Regions from separate parts of the Anaerobacillus sp. CMMVII genome, predicted to be linked through region 1. Evidence: predicted binding sites of a transcription regulator. Region 1 holds the regulator's gene; the other holds the start of a gene.

What was found. Region 1 encodes Rex, which represses fermentation and respiration genes when NADH is low (regulators of the CRP and FNR family bind a similar motif). Its sites were predicted from a motif close to TTGTGAAATATTTCACAA; they were not measured.
Region 2: the regulator Rex is predicted to act here: its motif matches at 3,198-3,215, upstream of H1D32_RS16320 (TIGR04190 family B12-binding domain/radical SAM domain protein).

Annotation. Positions count from the first base shown of each region.
Region 1 covers NZ_JACEHK010000001.1:322,777-331,524, reverse strand. Annotated here, with positions in the region: gene H1D32_RS01825 (CPBP family intramembrane glutamic endopeptidase) at 1-614, shown strand, start outside; gene H1D32_RS01820 (YdiK family protein) at 615-806, shown strand; gene thiH (2-iminoacetate synthase ThiH) at 1,029-2,135, opposite strand; gene H1D32_RS01810 (thiazole synthase) at 2,248-3,021, opposite strand; TPP riboswitch at 3,103-3,213, opposite strand; gene H1D32_RS01805 (MDR family MFS transporter) at 3,287-4,708, opposite strand; gene H1D32_RS01800 (redox-sensing transcriptional repressor Rex) at 4,983-5,618, opposite strand; gene moaC (cyclic pyranopterin monophosphate synthase MoaC) at 5,797-6,291, opposite strand; gene H1D32_RS01790 (ABC-F family ATP-binding cassette domain-containing protein) at 6,687-8,615, shown strand.
Region 2 covers NZ_JACEHK010000012.1:47,985-56,732, reverse strand. Annotated here, with positions in the region: gene pyc (pyruvate carboxylase) at 1-1,563, shown strand, start outside; gene H1D32_RS16325 (NAD(P)/FAD-dependent oxidoreductase) at 1,773-2,855, opposite strand; gene H1D32_RS16320 (TIGR04190 family B12-binding domain/radical SAM domain protein) at 3,376-5,139, shown strand; gene H1D32_RS16315 (COX15/CtaA family protein) at 5,283-6,191, opposite strand; gene cyoE (heme o synthase) at 6,526-7,458, shown strand; gene coxB (cytochrome c oxidase subunit II) at 7,502-8,512, shown strand; gene ctaD (cytochrome c oxidase subunit I) at 8,555-8,748, shown strand, end outside.

The DNA.
Region 1 (8,748 bases):
ACCAAATTCCAGGAGTTTGGACGATCTTCAGTTTTTCGGTTGGTTTTATCTTAATTTTATTTCTATTAAGACAAGACATGGCAGAACGTCATTTGAATCAGGAACGCAGCTCAAAAAGTGATGCAATTGTTTGGTCAATTGCCGGAATTTTCATGGCTTTTATGGCCCAATATGTTGCAGTACTTATTGAGATTTCTGTATTTGGAATTGAGCCGGGTTCTGAGAATACCGAAATGATTGTTGAATTGGCGAAAGCCACGCCTGCACTCATGTTAGTAGTCGCAGTTATTGGTCCTATCTTAGAGGAAATCATTTTTCGAATGATTATTTTTGGTAGCTTATATAAACGATTTAACTTTTGGATCGCTGCGGTAATTAGTTCAGTCATCTTTGCTGCTGTTCATATGGATTTTGAACACCTGTTAGTTTATACATTTATGGGAATTGTCTTTGCTTTCCTTTATGTAAAAACAAAACGAATTATCGTTCCGATTATGGCCCACGTGGCATTAAATAGCTTTGTCATGATCGTACAGGTTATTTTTGGAGATCGTCTAATGGAACTTCAAAGAAAACTAGAGGAAATGCAAGGCTTTATTGGAGGACTACTATAAATGAGATCACCATTATTTTGGGGTACCGCCTATCTTTTAATGGGAGCTAGCTTTGTCTTCTTTGCCATTCAGCAAAGAGGTCGAACTGGCGAATGGGACCTCTTCACCATTGCCTTAATGGCTATCGCTACATACGACTTTGTGATAGCAATCCGGTACTTTACGTTTAAACCAAAAGCACAAGATAAATAGGGAAAGCGAACCTCGCGTTCGCTTTTTTTTACAATTAAAGGGTCTCAATATTTAATTTTACTTGAAGTGCCTCAACGCATTTTTCTTTTCATTCCACTAGAAATATCGGACTTATATCTCTTTAAAACAACAAAAAAACGGAGTAATATTCCATACTCCGTTCGTTGCTTATCTTTTCCCTTTTTTATTTAGGTTTAAGCTGTGAACTCTCCTCCACACCTTTTACACTAATAGCTCCCAATCCTTCAACACTGGCTGGTAGCCTTTATCTCGTATCATTTGTTGAACTTCTGCTAATGATCGTTCATCTGAGATTTCAAATTGTGCTGTACCAGTATCACATTGTGAATAGCCACCAACCTCAGTACTAGCACCTGCTGACATCTTCGTGACACCTAAGTATATAAGATTGTCTCTCAATTCTTGAGGTTCCCTTGTCGATAATGTAATTCCTGCTCGCGGTAAAAATAATCTAAATGCTGTAATCGCCTGAACAAGGTGACGATCCTCGACAATAGATCTTGGTTGATAGTCACCAAGATGTGGACGAATTCTTGGTAAGGATAAACTGATTTCTGCATCTAAATATTTTCTTTGCAAGTATCTTGCGTGCATAGCTGCAAAAAAGGCTTCTTTTCTCCAATCATCAAGACCTAAAAGAGCTCCAACATTAATTTGGCGAATGCCTGCTTCACACCCACGCTCAGGGGTATCCATTCGATAACGATAATCACGTTTTGGACCTTTTACGTGAACAGATTTATAGATTTCTTCATTATATACTTCTTGATAAACGGTAAGGCCGTCTACCCCCGCTTCAGCTAACTGTTTATATTCATCAGTATCTAAAGGGTTAATTTCAATAGCTACCGATGGAAAATACTTTTTCAGTACTTTCACAGCCTCAACAATATATGAAACAGGCGTAGATGTTTTGGACTCACCTGTTAACACTAAGATGTGCTTCAAACCTAGGTCTGCTAATGCTTTCGCTTCAACTTCAATTTGTTTCATTGAGAGCTTGCTACGTTGAAATTGGTTCGTCACACTAAAGCTACAGTAAGTACAAAGGTTCACACAATGGTCAGCAATATAAATTGGGTTAAAAAGTAAAATGGTTTTTCCAAAATGCTGAACTGTTAATTCATGAGCTTTTTGAGCAATATCCTCTAATAACCCTTCAGCCGCGGGTGATAACAGCACAAGTAAATCTTCAGGGGTCATTCGTTGCTTTGCCAAAACTCTCTTAACATCTATTTCAGTAAAGCCTTGAAAATAACTCTCAAAAGGCAATTCCTTTAACTTTTCATATTCATAATAAAAACTCACGGTAAAACCCCTCCCTAGTTTTGAGTTATGAGGGTTGAGTTATGAGTTATTTTAGGCTTTGCTTCGAAGCATTCCGGTTCACAACTCTTAACTCTTAACTCAAACCTGCAAATTATATTGATAAAAATCCTGTCAGTGGTGATGACGCTCTTGCTTGTCTAGCTACACTTCCAACTCCTGATAGATAAGCTGTTCGGCCTGCTTGAACTGCTGCTTTGAAGGCTTCTCCCATCGCTACTGGGTCACCAGCCGTTGCGATCGCTGTATTGACTAATACTGCGTCTGCCCCCATCTCCATTGCTTCACAGGCTTGAGATGGTTTACCGATCCCGGCATCAACGATTACTGGCTTTTCGCATTCTTCAATTAAGATTTGTATTAACTCTTTTGTTTTTAGACCACGGTTTGTGCCAATTGGTGCTCCTAGTGGCATAACTGCCGCAGCTCCTACTTCTTCTAACTTCTTTGCTACCATTAGGTCAGGACTCATGTAAGGTAAAACAATAAATCCTTCACTTGCTAAGATTTCCGTTGCTTTAATTGTTTCATAGTTATCTGGCAATAAGTATTTTTGATCTGAGATTACCTCAATTTTTATCCAGTTACCCATGCCCGCAGCGCGAGCAAGTCTTGCAATGCGAACCGCTTCTTCTGCTGTTCTAGCTCCTGAAGTGTTAGGTAAAAGAATCATCTCTTTTGGTATATACTTCATGATGTTTTCTTGGCTTGTTTGAAAATCAACACGGCGCATCGCCACAGTTATTACTTGTGATTTTGAGGAACTAATTACCTCTGGAATGAGCGCATCGTTATTAAATTTACCTGTTCCGATTAATAATCTACTATTTAGCTCTACTCCACCAATATTCAATAAATCTTTTGCCATTTTTTCTCCTCCTAAGGGTTGTTTTTAAACATGAAAAAAGCCACATCATCTAGATGCGGCCTTAAAGACATGTAAAGATCAAACTTACAATCACAGTCTTCCCTCCGCTGGCATGATCCAGATCAGGTTCACGGTCTGTGACGGAATAGTCATCCTCTCAGCCTAGTCCTCTAGGCTCCCGTAGCTGTAAAACATATTATTTTGTTTATCATACCATAGTTTTCAAAACTTTCTATACTAAATCGTTTTGAAATTAATATTTTTCCTACGCCGATAATGTTGTTTTACGTTCTTGTTTTTCAGAAGCTCTGCCTATTAGCAAACCTAGTGGTATCGTTAGAATGGCGATTACCCCTAAAAGCAAAAACCCTTCATTAATCGCTTGTAAACTTGCTTCTTCCATTGTCCCGACATTAGGAAATACTTGCACTTTACGAACCTCATAATAGATTGAGATAAAGACGATCCCTAGAGCTGAACTAATTTGCCTTAAGACGTTGTTCATTGCTGATCCTCTAGAAATAAATTTTTCTGGAATGGCATTCATTCCGGCAGTTGTCGCAGGCATGGTTGAGAAGCCTTGACCAATTCCTCGCAGTGCCATGAGTAAGAAAATCATAGCTAAAGAGGTTTCCATTGTTGTAAATCCTAAAGCAATTGTAGGGACAGCGATCATGACTAGACCACTAGTAACAACAAGTAATGGTCCTTTTCGATCGAGAAGTCGGCCTCCAATGGTCATAAATATGCCGGTGAAAAGCGCCGCTGGTAAAAATACTAGGCCTGTGACTACCGGCCCTAACCCGTACACATGTTGAATTAATAAAGGTATTAGAAAGATTCCTCCGAATAACGCTAATGAGGTTGAAATTGAAATCCAGACACTATATGTGTAAGCCTTGTTTTTAAAAATTGATAAATCTAATAATGGCTGCTCTTGATGGTTTTCAATTTTTACGAAGAGATATAGCGAGACTATTCCAATAATTATTAATGTAAGATTTAGAGGTTGTATTAGATGCTCTATTGCTGAAACTCTCCCTAATGCATATAGGATTGCTCCTACTCCCACTGTTACTGAAGCAAATCCCCATTTATCGAAGGTAATTCCTTGGACTCTGTTTGTATTTTTTAAGTACATTGCACCAATCAAAATTCCTAAAGCCCCTGTTGGTACGTTAACTAAAAAGAGCCACTGCCAACTGCCAGATTCAATAATAAATCCACCAATCGTAGGCCCAATCGTAGGCGCCATCATCGCTGCAACGCCCCAGATACCTGTGGCAAGTCCCCGCTCATGTCTTGGAAATACTTCAAAGATAAGTGCCATTGATAATGGCATCATAATTCCACCAGCGATTCCTTGAATGCCCCGGAAAAATATAAGGGAACTAAGGTCCCAAGAAAACGAGCCTAAAATAGAGCCGATGATAAAGATTACTAAACCGCTCAAATAAAGCTTTTTCTTTCCGAATTTATCTCCTAAGTAGCCGGTTAATGGCATGGTTATTCCCATCGTTACCATGAAGATTGTAATTACCCATCCGGTAGCTACCGCATCAGCTTCAAATACCTTCATCAAATGGGGAACTGCCGGATTTAACATGCTGTTGTTTAAAATAATTGTAAAAGTTCCTAATAATACTGCTATCACTACAAGCCATTTTTCAGGAAACAATTTTCTCATCTGTAGAATCCTTTCGTTTTTCGAAATATATTTTTAATCATACCATGAAAAATGAAATTTTAGTATAGAAGGGTTTAATAATCAAGGATTTTTTTACCAGTCATTTATAAAGAAGAAAAAACCCTAACTATCAGATTTACAATACTGAAGGTAAGAGTAATTGGATTGAACGTCTTTGTTATCTCCGTAGCCAAATTGATTCTATAATAAAAAAGGGTTACCACTGTTTAGACATGTGATAACCCTTTCATTGTATTTCGTGCAGGTACGACTCTTACATTGGATAATGCTTAAGAAAATAAATTAATGACTGAAGTTCAACCGATAGATCAATATGATGAACTCGGATGTTCTTTGGTACTGATAGTCTGGCTGGTGTGAAATTCAAAATTCCTTTTATACCACAAGCAACCAAACGATCTGCTACCTTTTGAGCAACGGATGACGGTACAGTTAATATCGCGACTGAAATAGAAGAGTCTAAAACTTTTTCTAAATCATCTAAATGATAAATAGGAACGCTTCCAAGCTCAGTCCCGACTTTATTTTCATCGACATCAAAAGCTAGTTCAATTCTTGTACTATTATTCTTTGAGAAATTGTAATGCAAAAATGCTGTCCCTAAGTTTCCGACACCGATTAGTGCGACATTCGTAACCTCATCCTGGTCTAATGTTTTTCTAAAAAAGGTTAATAGATAATTTACATTGTATCCATACCCCTTTTTCCCAAGTGCACCAAAGTAGGAGAAATCTCGACGAATCGTTGCTGAATCTACTTTTACGGCTTCACTTAATTCCGAAGACGAAACTCTTTGCTTCCCAGACGCTTGTAAATTTTCTAAAAATCGATAATACAAAGGCAACCGTTTTGCCGTTGCTTGAGGAATTTTCGTTTGATCGATATTCATTTTTCTGCCTCCAACCTGTACCTTCAACTAGATAAAGGGCAAAACAAAATCAATGGTTTAGGTGCTCATCCCCACTAATGCAAATCCTCATTTTCTATGTTTCATTGTTTACCAATTCACAAATCCTTGCTAATAACTCCCGGTTTTTCCCCTTTAGTCGGTACAAATGTTAATTGTTTTAGTCTACACTTTTCTCTCTTTTAAAATCTCCGCTTTTTCCACCTGTTTTTTCAACTAAGTATGTAGGTCCAATAACCATTCCTTTATCAACAGCTTTGCACATATCATAAACCGTTAAAGCAACAGCAGAAGCTGCCGTTAAAGCTTCCATTTCAACTCCTGTACTTCCCTTTGTTTTTACTTTTACGTAAATATTAAGCTTGTGATTGTCGTCTTTTGTAGACCAATCAAAGGTAACATCCACGCCTGTTAATGCTAGTGGATGACACATTGGGATCCAATCAGCCGTTCTTTTCGCAGCCATGACTCCTGCAACCTGAGCTACGCCAAGAACATCCCCTTTGCCCATGGATCCTTCTTTAATTTTTGTATAAATTTCTGCACTTACTTCAACACTAGACTTTGCTAAAGCTGTTCGAACCGTCTCATTCTTTTCAGAGATATCGACCATTTTTGCGCGTCCTTGTTCATTAAAATGAGTAAACGATGACATTTCAAATGTCCCCTTTCAATTCATTACAAATATATTGTACACCATTTTGTCAAATTTGTAATCGTTTCATAAATTGTAACGAAAATGAAATAATTCTCTTTTTTTAAGGGCTCTTTTCAAGAGTAATTCAATTTATAATCCATATTTGGTGTCTAAAGCCTTCAAATGTTAGAAAGGCTTCCCCGATAACTTAATATCTCTTCATTACTAGCTGTCTTAATGTTACTATCTTGAGGAAATAGCACTTACCTAATATTATTATCCATTCAACCGACGTTTGTTTTTTGGGGGATAAAAGTATTATTTGCTTGTCCATATTTGATTACGGTACACTAACGGTATGATTATAATTGTTTGTGCGTTAGATTGCTACTTAATGTTAGGGATGATGATAAATGATACTTTTACAATGCGTTCAATTGACAAAATCGTTTGGTGCTGAACCAATATTATCGAATATAAAATTAGAAGTCCAATCAAAAGATAGAGTGGCGATTGTTGGCCGAAATGGTGCCGGAAAATCGACGCTATTAAAAATTATTGCCGGAAAACTCTCCTATAATTCAGGGGATATTATTATACCTAAGGACGTTACTTTGGGCTACTTAGCCCAAGATACAGGCTTGGAATCTACGAAATCAATTTGGGATGAGATGCTTGCTGTTTTTGAACCACTAATTAAGATGGAAAAAGAGCTTCGAAGCTTAGAAACAAAAATGGCAGATCCCAATTGTATTAATAATGAAAAAGTATATGAAAAGTTATTATCAGATTACGATCTTCTTTCAGAAACCTTCAAAGAAAAAGGTGGTTATAAATACGAAGCAGATATCCGTAGCATCTTATCTGGCCTTCACTTTTCTGATAAAGACTATTCTACAAAAGTATCAACGCTAAGTGGCGGGCAAAAAACCCGACTTGCTTTAGGAAAACTTCTATTGACTCGTCCTGATATTCTCATTTTAGATGAACCGACAAACCACCTAGACATTGAAACACTTTCTTGGTTAGAACAATATCTCCTTCATTATGAAGGTGCAATTTTAATTGTCTCCCATGACCGCTATTTCTTAGATAAAGTGGCTAATGTGGTATATGAAATCTCAAGAACGAAAACGACAAAGTTTTCTGGGAACTATAGCTTTTATCTAGACGAAAAAGCGAAGCGCTACGAAATTGAAATGAAGCAATATGAAAAACAGCAGGGTGAAATAGAAAAACTTCAAACGTTTGTCGAACGCAACATTGCAAGAGCCTCGACAACCAAGCGAGCCCAGAGTCGGCGGAAGCAACTCGAAAGAATGGAACTCTTAGACCGCCCACAAGGCGATGAGAAATCTGCACGCTTTTCATTTGAAATAATGAAGCAAACTGGAAATGATGTCTTAAGAACCGAGCAGCTTGCTGTTGGATATCCAAATTCCAAACCATTATTTGAAGATCTTACTCTAGCGATTAACCGCGCTGAGAGTATTGCCCTCCTAGGGCCAAATGGAATTGGTAAATCAACTCTATTAAAGATTATTACAAAGCAACTTGAACCCGTTGCCGGAAAGATCAAATACGGTAGTAACGTCTTGATAGGCTATTATGATCAGGAACAAGCCAATCTTAATTCTAATAAACAAGTTTTACACGAGCTATGGGACGAATATCCATTAACACCTGAAAAAGAAATTCGTACCATTCTAGGTAACTTCCTTTTTAGTGGTGATGATGTCTTAAAAAATGTCTCTGACTTAAGCGGGGGCGAAAAGGCTCGTGTTGCATTGGCGAAGTTAATGATGCAAAAAGCTAACTTTCTAATCCTAGATGAGCCAACAAACCATCTTGACCTCGATAGTAAAGAAATTCTCGAAAGTGCTTTATTGGACTATCCAGGAACACTACTTTTCGTTTCCCATGACCGCTACTTCGTGAACCGGATGGCAACTCGGGTCGTGGAAATGACGAAAGAAGGTCTGATCGATTATATTGGTGATTATGACTACTATCTGACAAAAAAACAAGAAAACTTAGAACGGAAACAATTAAAAGAAAAAGAATTAGAGAAGGTTCAAGTACAAGAGGAACAACCTAATAAACAAAGTTTTTTACAAGATAAAGAAGCCAAGCGAAAAGAACGTCAACGCCAAAGACGTCTCGAAGAAATTGAACAAGCTATTGAAAAGCTCGAGTTAGAGCTTGCTGGGAAGGAAGCTGCCCTTTGTGATCCTGATGTCTACCAAGACCACACTCGAGTGTCTCAATTAAACAGTGAAATTGAAGCTCACAAACAAGAACTTGATGGCTTAATGGAAGAATGGAGTGAGCTTGAAGAATAGTTTAGAGTTTTGAGTTTAAGTTTAAGTTTTGAGTTTTGAATTTTGAGTTTTGAGTTGTTTTCAAGTAATGCTTCGGAGCTTTACTATCATTAACTCAAAACTCATCCCTCTTAACTCAAAACTATATCTCTAC
Region 2 (8,748 bases), on a different contig from region 1:
AACGTGATTAAAGAATTTGTACAAAAATCTGCAGATGCTGGAATTGATGTATTTCGAATTTTCGACTCCTTAAATTGGGTGCCGGGAATGACGCTATCAATAGAAGCAGTTCGTGACTCCGGAAAAATAGCTGAAGCGGCCATGTGTTACACTGGAGACATTTTAGATAATAGTCGTTTAAAATATGACTTAAAATACTATCTAGATTTAGCTAGTGAGTTAGAGCAATCCGGAGCCCATATTTTAGGGATTAAAGACATGGCAGGGTTGCTGAAGCCAGAAGCTGCCTACCGGTTAGTATCTACACTAAAAGAAACGATTTCAATTCCTATTCATTTGCATACTCACGATACAAGTGGAAATGGGATTTTCACCTATGCAAAGGCAATTGAAGCTGGTGTAGATATCGTTGATGTAGCTGTAGGTTCAATGGCTGGACTTACTTCGCAACCTAGTGCAAATAGTTTAATTTATGCTTTAACGGGTAGTGAGCGTCAACCAAACGTGAACATTGAAGCTATCGAGAAGCTAGGTCATTTCTGGGAAGATACGAGGAAGTTTTACCAAGGCTTTGAAAGTGGCATGGTGGCCCCTCATTCAGAGGTGTATGAACACGAAATGCCTGGAGGGCAATATAGTAATTTGCAACAGCAAGCGAAAGCAGTCGGGTTAAAAAGTCGTTGGGATGAAGTAAAACGAATGTACCGTACTGTAAATGACATGTTTGGTGATGTGGTTAAAGTGACTCCATCTTCAAAAATTGTTGGGGATATGGCGTTATTCATGGTGCAAAACAATTTAACAGAAGCAGATGTCTTTGATAGGGGAGAAACACTAGACTTTCCGGATTCAGTAGTAGAATTTTTCCAGGGGTATTTGGGTCAACCTTATCAAGGTTTCCCTAAGGATCTTCAAAAAATTATTCTAAAAGGAAGAGAAGAGATAATAGGAAGACCTGGTGAAAGCTTACCAGCAGTAGATTTTGAATTAATGAAAAGAGAGCTATTTGAGAAACTAAATAGACAGGTAACTGACTTCGATCTACTTTCATATGCAATTTATCCAAAAGTGTACTTAGATCATCAACGTTTTTATGAGCAGTTTGGTGATGTATCAGTTCTTGATACGCCAACCTTTTTATATGGTTTGCGCTTAGGGGAAGAAATAGAGGTTGAGATTGAACAAGGAAAAACGTTAATTGTTAAGTTAGTTTCGGTTGGGGAAGCACAAAAAGATGGAACTCGAGTGATTTATTTCGAATTAAATGGACAGCCAAGGGAAATCGTTATTAAAGATCAAAACGTTGAGACAACAGTCATTGCGAAAACGAAAGCCGATCAAGCAAATCCAAATCATATTGGAGCAACAATGCCTGGTACTGTTGTGAAAACCCTGGTTGAAAATGGGGATAAAGTTAAAAAAGGAGACCATCTCATGATCACTGAGGCAATGAAGATGGAAACGACAGTTCAAGCACCCTTTAATGGGGTTGTAAGTCGTGTTTACGTACAGAATGGAGAAGCAATTCAAACAGGCGATTTACTTATTGAGATACAAAAGTAACAAACAAAAAAACGGGCTCTTCAGCTCGTTTTTTTTGAAAGATAAGAATGTATAAAATTTCAACGTAATAACTGTCTAGCTCCACCGCCCAGCCCCTCGAGGTCAAATAACCTTCGAGAATAAAAGTGAAAGAGCACACTTTTTTTCTCGAAGAACATTTGCTAGTCGGGGCTTAACAGGGCGCTTGCGCTTTTCTTGTGTACTATAATTTAAATGAAAATTTTCTTTAAAAATAATTTTAATCCACCTAGTTTCAAATAATAGCGCCATTCTGTTACTTTCTTTAGGAATGAAGCAATTCGTCCTTTAACCCTTTTATTGTAGACGATTCCAGTAGCATTTTTTCTTCCTAATGACATTAGAGTTCCTCTATAAACATAGTTAAAAGGTTTTAGTGATTGTCCCCTAATAAGGGCAACAATGTTTTTAGCGCAGTGTTCACCTTGTTGAATTGCTATTTGGGCAGTAGGGGGCTCTTCTTTCCCATGAACATTGGTGAAAATACTGCTATCACCAATAAAGAAAACATTTTCTTCGTTAGGTACTTGCAAGAATTCATCAATTTTAACTCGACCGTTTACTACGTTGAACCCTGCTTCTGAAGCAATGTGGTGTCCTTTAATACCTACAGTCCAAACGATAGTATTGCCATACAGTTTTTCAGTAGAATTATTTAAAATTACACCGTCTTTTTCGCATTTAACAACTTTCTGGTTTTGTAGAATTTTTATGCCATATTGTTCTAGCACATAAAGTGAATAATTAATAATTTCAGGGTCAAATTCCCTTAATATTGTCGATCCCGCTTCGACACAAGTAATCTTTATTTTCTCCAAAGGCACACCGTACTTTTTAGATAAATAGGGAGCACTATAGGCTAGCTCAGATAGAAACTCAACACCTGTAAAACCACCACCGACAATAATAAAACTTAATAAATGATCATCAGGTTCTGAACTATAGGTCATAAACATACTTTCTATTTGTAACTTTAGTTGGTAAATACTATCAAAATTAAATATGAAATACGCGTGTTCTTTAACCCCAGGGGTTTCAAAAGTCTCTGGGACTGCACCGATTGCTACAACTAAATAATCATAATTAAGGGTTCCATTTTCCAAAAAGATTTTTTTATTATTCTTATCAATACCGATAACATTCTCTTGTTTAAATGTAACGATGTTTGTTTTAATGACTTCATGAATGCCAATTTTAATTTTCTCCGCATCCAAAGTACCTACAGGGGGTTCGTGTAATTTTGTTGTTAGATACTGATAATCTTTATTATTTATTAAGATAATTTCTGCCTCCTCTTTTTTAACTTCTTTTGCAGAGTTGTAGCAGTAATTAATCCCCCATACCCACCACCAAGAATAACAATTTTAGGCCTATTCATAGCTGCACCTTCCTTTATTTATTTTAATGAAAGGCTCTTTTCGTACTAGGGCTATTAAAAAATCAATTGGTCAAATAGTTATTTGTTCCCGTTAGACAAGTTGTAGGTTAGAAAAGATGCCTCTGAGACCTTGATAGATCTTGTCATTTCCACCTATTTTAAAAGCCCAAATCTTTGAGAACATACTCTACTTGAAAAACACTCCTATGCGAAAACAGCCTAATGAAAAGATTTAAGTTTGTGAAATTATTAACAAACTTTTTTCAATATATTCACGAAAGCAAGGTTTATGAACGGCTACTACTAACTTTTTTTTACATATATGAACAATATAGGAACTTTGGCTTATATCTATTGTCTGAAATGAAATTGAAGAATAATCTAAGATAAATAAAGATAAAAGAGAGGTGCTTTACTTGAAATTTGATTTAGTGCTTTTACATCCACCGAGTGTTTATGATTTCCGTAAGAAATCATTGTTAGTTGGGCCAATAAGTGATGTAGTACCATCTTCACCTGTCTTTGAAATGTATCCAATTGGATTAACAAGTATTGCTGATTATTTAGAAAGGTATGGATACCGGGTAAAAATAATAAATCTTGCAAATAGAATGCTATTAAATCCGAATTTTGACGTGGAAAAAAAGCTAAAAAAAATAAAAACAAAAGCGTTCGGTATAGATCTTCATTGGTTGCCACATGCTCATGGGAGTATAGAAATTGCTAAGTTAGTGAAGAAATACCATCCAGATAAACCGGTCTTTTTTGGCGGGTTGTCATCAACGTATTTTCATAAAGAATTAATTAAATCTCCTTATATTGATTTTGTGTTTCGTGGTGATTCTACAGAAAAACTAGTCCATCAGTTGATGGATCAATTAAAAACAGGTGAGGAAAACTACGAAATTATCCCAAATTTAACGTGGAAAAAAGATGATACTTATATATTTAATCCTCATACCTATGTGGCTGATAATATGGATGAGTTTGATATTCCTGGCTATCAATATGTTATTCGTTCTGTATTTAAGTACCGTAATTTTATAGATCCGCTCCCTTATGTAGATTGGTTAAAGTATCCAAACACTGCATTGTTAACTTCAAAAGGCTGTAATTTCAATTGTTTGATCTGTGGGGGTTCAAAAACATCTTATGAGTTAATGTGTAATAGAAGGAACATAGCGATGCGCTCACCAGAAAAATTGGAAAAGGATATTGTTTTTATTCAGAGGTTTAGCCGAGCCCCAATTTTTCTCCTCAATGATATCCGCCAAGGTGGGAAAGAATACGTTTCCGAACTCTTGAACCGATTCAAGCAAAGGGACTTAAAAAATGAGTTGGTATTTGAACTTTTTTATGCTGCAGGTGATGAGTTTTTTGGTGAATTAGATAAAGCATTACCTAAATACAGTATTGAAATTACTTTAGAGAGTCACGATGAAGAATTGCGACGCACCAATGGAAAATTTAATTGCACAAATGAGAAAGTTATAGAAACGATAAAATCAGCGCTAAAATATAACTGTTCGAAAATTGATCTCTTTTTTATGGTAGGAATTCCAGGGCAGGATTATGAAAGTGCTCTAAAAAATGTTGAATTTTGTGAAGAAATTCACTTGAAGTGTAATCAAGATACCAGATTGTCTTACTTTATAGCACCTTTGGCACCGTTTCTTGACCCAGCAAGTCCTGCTTTTGAGAATCCCGAGTTACATGGTTATAAAAAGTTTTGTCATACAGTTGAAGATCATCGAGAGGCACTTTTACAGCCGTCCTGGAAATATATGTTAAGTTATGAAACAGAATTTTTAACAAGAGATGAGATTGTTAGGGCAACCTATAATTCTGCCTTAGCTTTAAATTCTTTTAAGTTTAAATATAAGTTAATCGACGAGAAAACCTATGAGCAGGTAAAAACAAAAATTAATTATTCTTTGGAATTCATAGACAAGATTGATAGAATAATGGAATTGCCTGAAGAGCAGAAAACTTCTGCTTTGGAGGAAATCAAAAATGACGTTAGAGAACTGAACAGCTATAGTATTTGTGGTAAAGACGAACTAAAATGGGAAGTAAAGAAAAACTATGCCAATCCATTATCACTTACTATCGTTGGACTAGAGCTTCTTTTAAAAGATAAAATAAATTCATTAAAAAATATGAAGGAATATTTCAGTTAATTGAAGGTTGCATTACTAGATTATAGAATATGTACACGTTTACGGACTATAAGTAATAAATAAAATTATAGAAAATAAAATAGTAAGGGACAGAGGGTGTATGAACTCCTCTGTCCCTTTTTTTAGCGCGCTTGCGGCTTTTCTTAAGACTTTGATCTAGTTGCAAGCATCAAGAGATAACTTATAGAACCAAATAAGCAAGTAATAATAAATGCGTGGAGCATGGATGAAAATAAGCTCATTGCTGTAAAAACTACATAAGCACCACTTAGTACTTGGATGGTTACAAGTATAAAAGAGATTAGTACGGTATAACGTAGTGCAATTTCTTCTTTATAGTGTCTGTATACATGGACTAATAAAGCTAAAATAACTAGAAACATCACAGCAGCAGCAACTCGATGCCCAAACTGAACTGCAATGTTTCCTCTTAGTGGAGGAATAATTTGCCCATTGCATAGTGGCCAACCTGCACAAGCGAGACTTGAGTCGGTATGACGAACTAGAGCACCAGTATACACAACGATATATAAATATGTGAAAACAAAATAGATGAAGCTCCTGAACTGTGTGGTGATCTTAGTCGCACTTACTCTCGAGGGTTTCCCTTCCTCAAAGACGAGGATGGTTAGTAATAGGACACTTGCAAAAGACACTAATGAGAAACCAAAATGGAGAGCTAATACTGCTGAGGATTGTCCCCACATGACCGCGGCTGCACCTAACAATCCTTGGAAGATAATGAATAAAACTGCAATAATTGCCAAAAATTTTGTTTCACGAACGTGAGGTAACTTTCTCCACATCCAAATTGCTAGAATAATAACCATAATTCCTAAAATACCGGAAACAAAGCGATGACTATATTCAATAATCGTTTCTAGTGTAGTAATTGACTCTGGTATCACTTGTCCGTGACATAGTGGCCAAGAATCACCACAACCTTGTCCTGATTCTGTCTTCGTAACTAAAGCACCTTGGAGTAAAACGATAATCATTCCAATTGTGGTTAGTATGGAAAATATTTTTAAATTTTTATTCAAATTGTTCACCTAACCTTTAGTAAATATGAATTTTACCGTGTACATTGGTCCTTCTCATTTTAAGAACAAAACGGTAAAATGTCAATTTCTATTAGTAAGCATATTATTACCATTATTAAATTAAAAATGTTATTATCTAGGTACAAAAACAAAATTGGAAAATATAAGTGATGAAAATCACAGCATTATCATTTATAATGTGATTATTAAGTTGGTTAACACTAAGAAAATGTTATTTAAGTTGTTTATAGAATAAATAATACATGCTATAATAACTCCTTGAGTGTTTATGACTTTCTCATTTATAGTTTTTCAGTTTTATAGTTTATGGAGGTGAAGATCGTTGAATAAAACTGTATTAGAAGGAGCAAAGGTCCTTGAATCCTCAATTGCTAATACAAATACTTCAAACGTGACTTGGAGGGACTTCCTTGCCTTAACTAAAGTTGGCATTGTTATGTCTAACATGATTACAGCCTTTGCGGGTATGTTTTTAGCAGCTTACTATATGGATATACAATTGTTTGCAAATTTACATCTTGTTATTTTCGGTCTCTTAGGATCAGCATTAGTTATGGCTGGAGCATGTAGTTTAAATAACTATATCGATCGAGATATTGATCACCTAATGGAGCGTACTGTTGATAGACCAACAGTTACTGGGAAAATTCCAGAAAAGCAGGTGTTATTATTTGGGCTACTATTATCTGGTATAGGAATGTTATTTTTATTACTAGCATCCTTAACAGCTGCAGTAATAGGACTTGTAGGACTAGTTTTTTACGTTGTTATCTATACGATGTGGACAAAAAGAACGACATCATTAAATACAATTGTTGGTAGTGTTTCAGGGGCAGTTCCACCATTAATCGGGTGGGCAGCTATTGATCCAGGCTTACATTCGGTTGCGTGGGTACTATTTCTAATAATGTTCATCTGGCAACCTCCTCACTTTTTGGCTTTAGCAATGAAGCGTTGTGAGGAATATCGAAAAGCTGGGATCCCTATGCTTCCAGTAGTATCAGGCTTTGCAGTAACTAAACGTCAAATGGTTTTATATGTTGCAGCACTTATACCAATTTCACTGCTCTTATCACCGACGTTTGGTCCTGTATATACTACAATTGCAGCATTGCTAGGTGGCGGTTGGTTAGCACTAGGAATTGCTGGCTTTGTAATGAAGGATGATATGAAATGGGCTAGATTAATGTTTGTTTATTCATTAAACTACCTAACAATTATCTTTATCCTTATGATTGTTCTCCATGTTGTTTAGACATAAATAATCAAAATAAAAAAAGGGGAGGTTTACAACTTTGATGAAACAACTTAGCAGACTACTCCCGTTAACAGCACTCTTGTTGTTGCTTGCGGGCTGTGGTGAAGTGAATTTAACGGCTCTTGATCCTCAAGGACCAGTCGCAGAGATGCAATTATCACTAATTAAGCTTAGTCTTTACGTAATGATTTTTGTAATTGTGGTTGTGTTTGCTATCTTTGCATTTGTTCTTTGGCGTTATAGAGAGAAGCCGGGTGACACACATATTCCAAAACAAGTCGAAGGTAATCACACTCTAGAAATTATCTGGACAACAGTGCCAATTATCTTACTAATTATTATTGCAATCCCTAACGTCATGGACACGTTTACATTAGCAGATGTTGAACCTGACGAAAACTCAATTACGGTGAACGTAACAGGACACCAATTCTGGTGGGAATTTGAGTATCCAGATCATAATGTAGTCGCTGGTCAGGATATGTACATTCCAACAGGTACTAAAATTATTGTTAATCTTGAAGCTTCTGATGTCATGCATTCATTCTGGGTTCCGGCATTAGCTGGTAAACAGGATAATGTTCCTGGTATTACCAATGAAATGTGGATTAAAGCAGAAAACCCTGGAATTTATAAAGGGAAATGTACAGAGCTTTGTGGTGAAGCACACTGGTTAATGGATTTCAAGGTTATTGCAGTTGAACCTGAAGTTTTTGAAGCGTGGGCAACAAACATGAGTCAGCCAGAGCAAGAGCCTGCAACACAGGTAGCGGAAGCTGGCCGTGAAGTATTCCAAGCTAGCTGTATCGGCTGTCATGCTGTAGGTGGAGTTGGTGGGAATCCGGCTGTAGGTGGTCCTGATTTAACAAACTTTGGTGAAAGAACAGTAATTGCTGGATTTTTAGAATTCAATGATGAGAATTTGGAAGAATGGATTCGTTTTCCGGAAAAAACAAAACCTGGTAATAAAATGCCGGCGTTTAATCACTTAAATGATGAAGAAATGAAAGCTTTAATCGAATATATGAAGGGCTTAAAAGTCCTAGACTAACCGAGAGAAAAGGAGGTAAATATATTGTCGAACTCAGTGGCTATGAAAAAAAGCGCACTTTGGGATTGGCTAACAACGGTAGACCATAAGAAAATTGGAATTATGTATTTGGTTGCCGGTGCATTTTTCTTCGTGTTAGGTGGACTTGAAGCCATGTTAATACGAATTCAGCTAATGTTCCCAGAGTCAAACTTTGTTAGCGCGCAAGCGTTTAACGAGCTAATTACAATGCATGG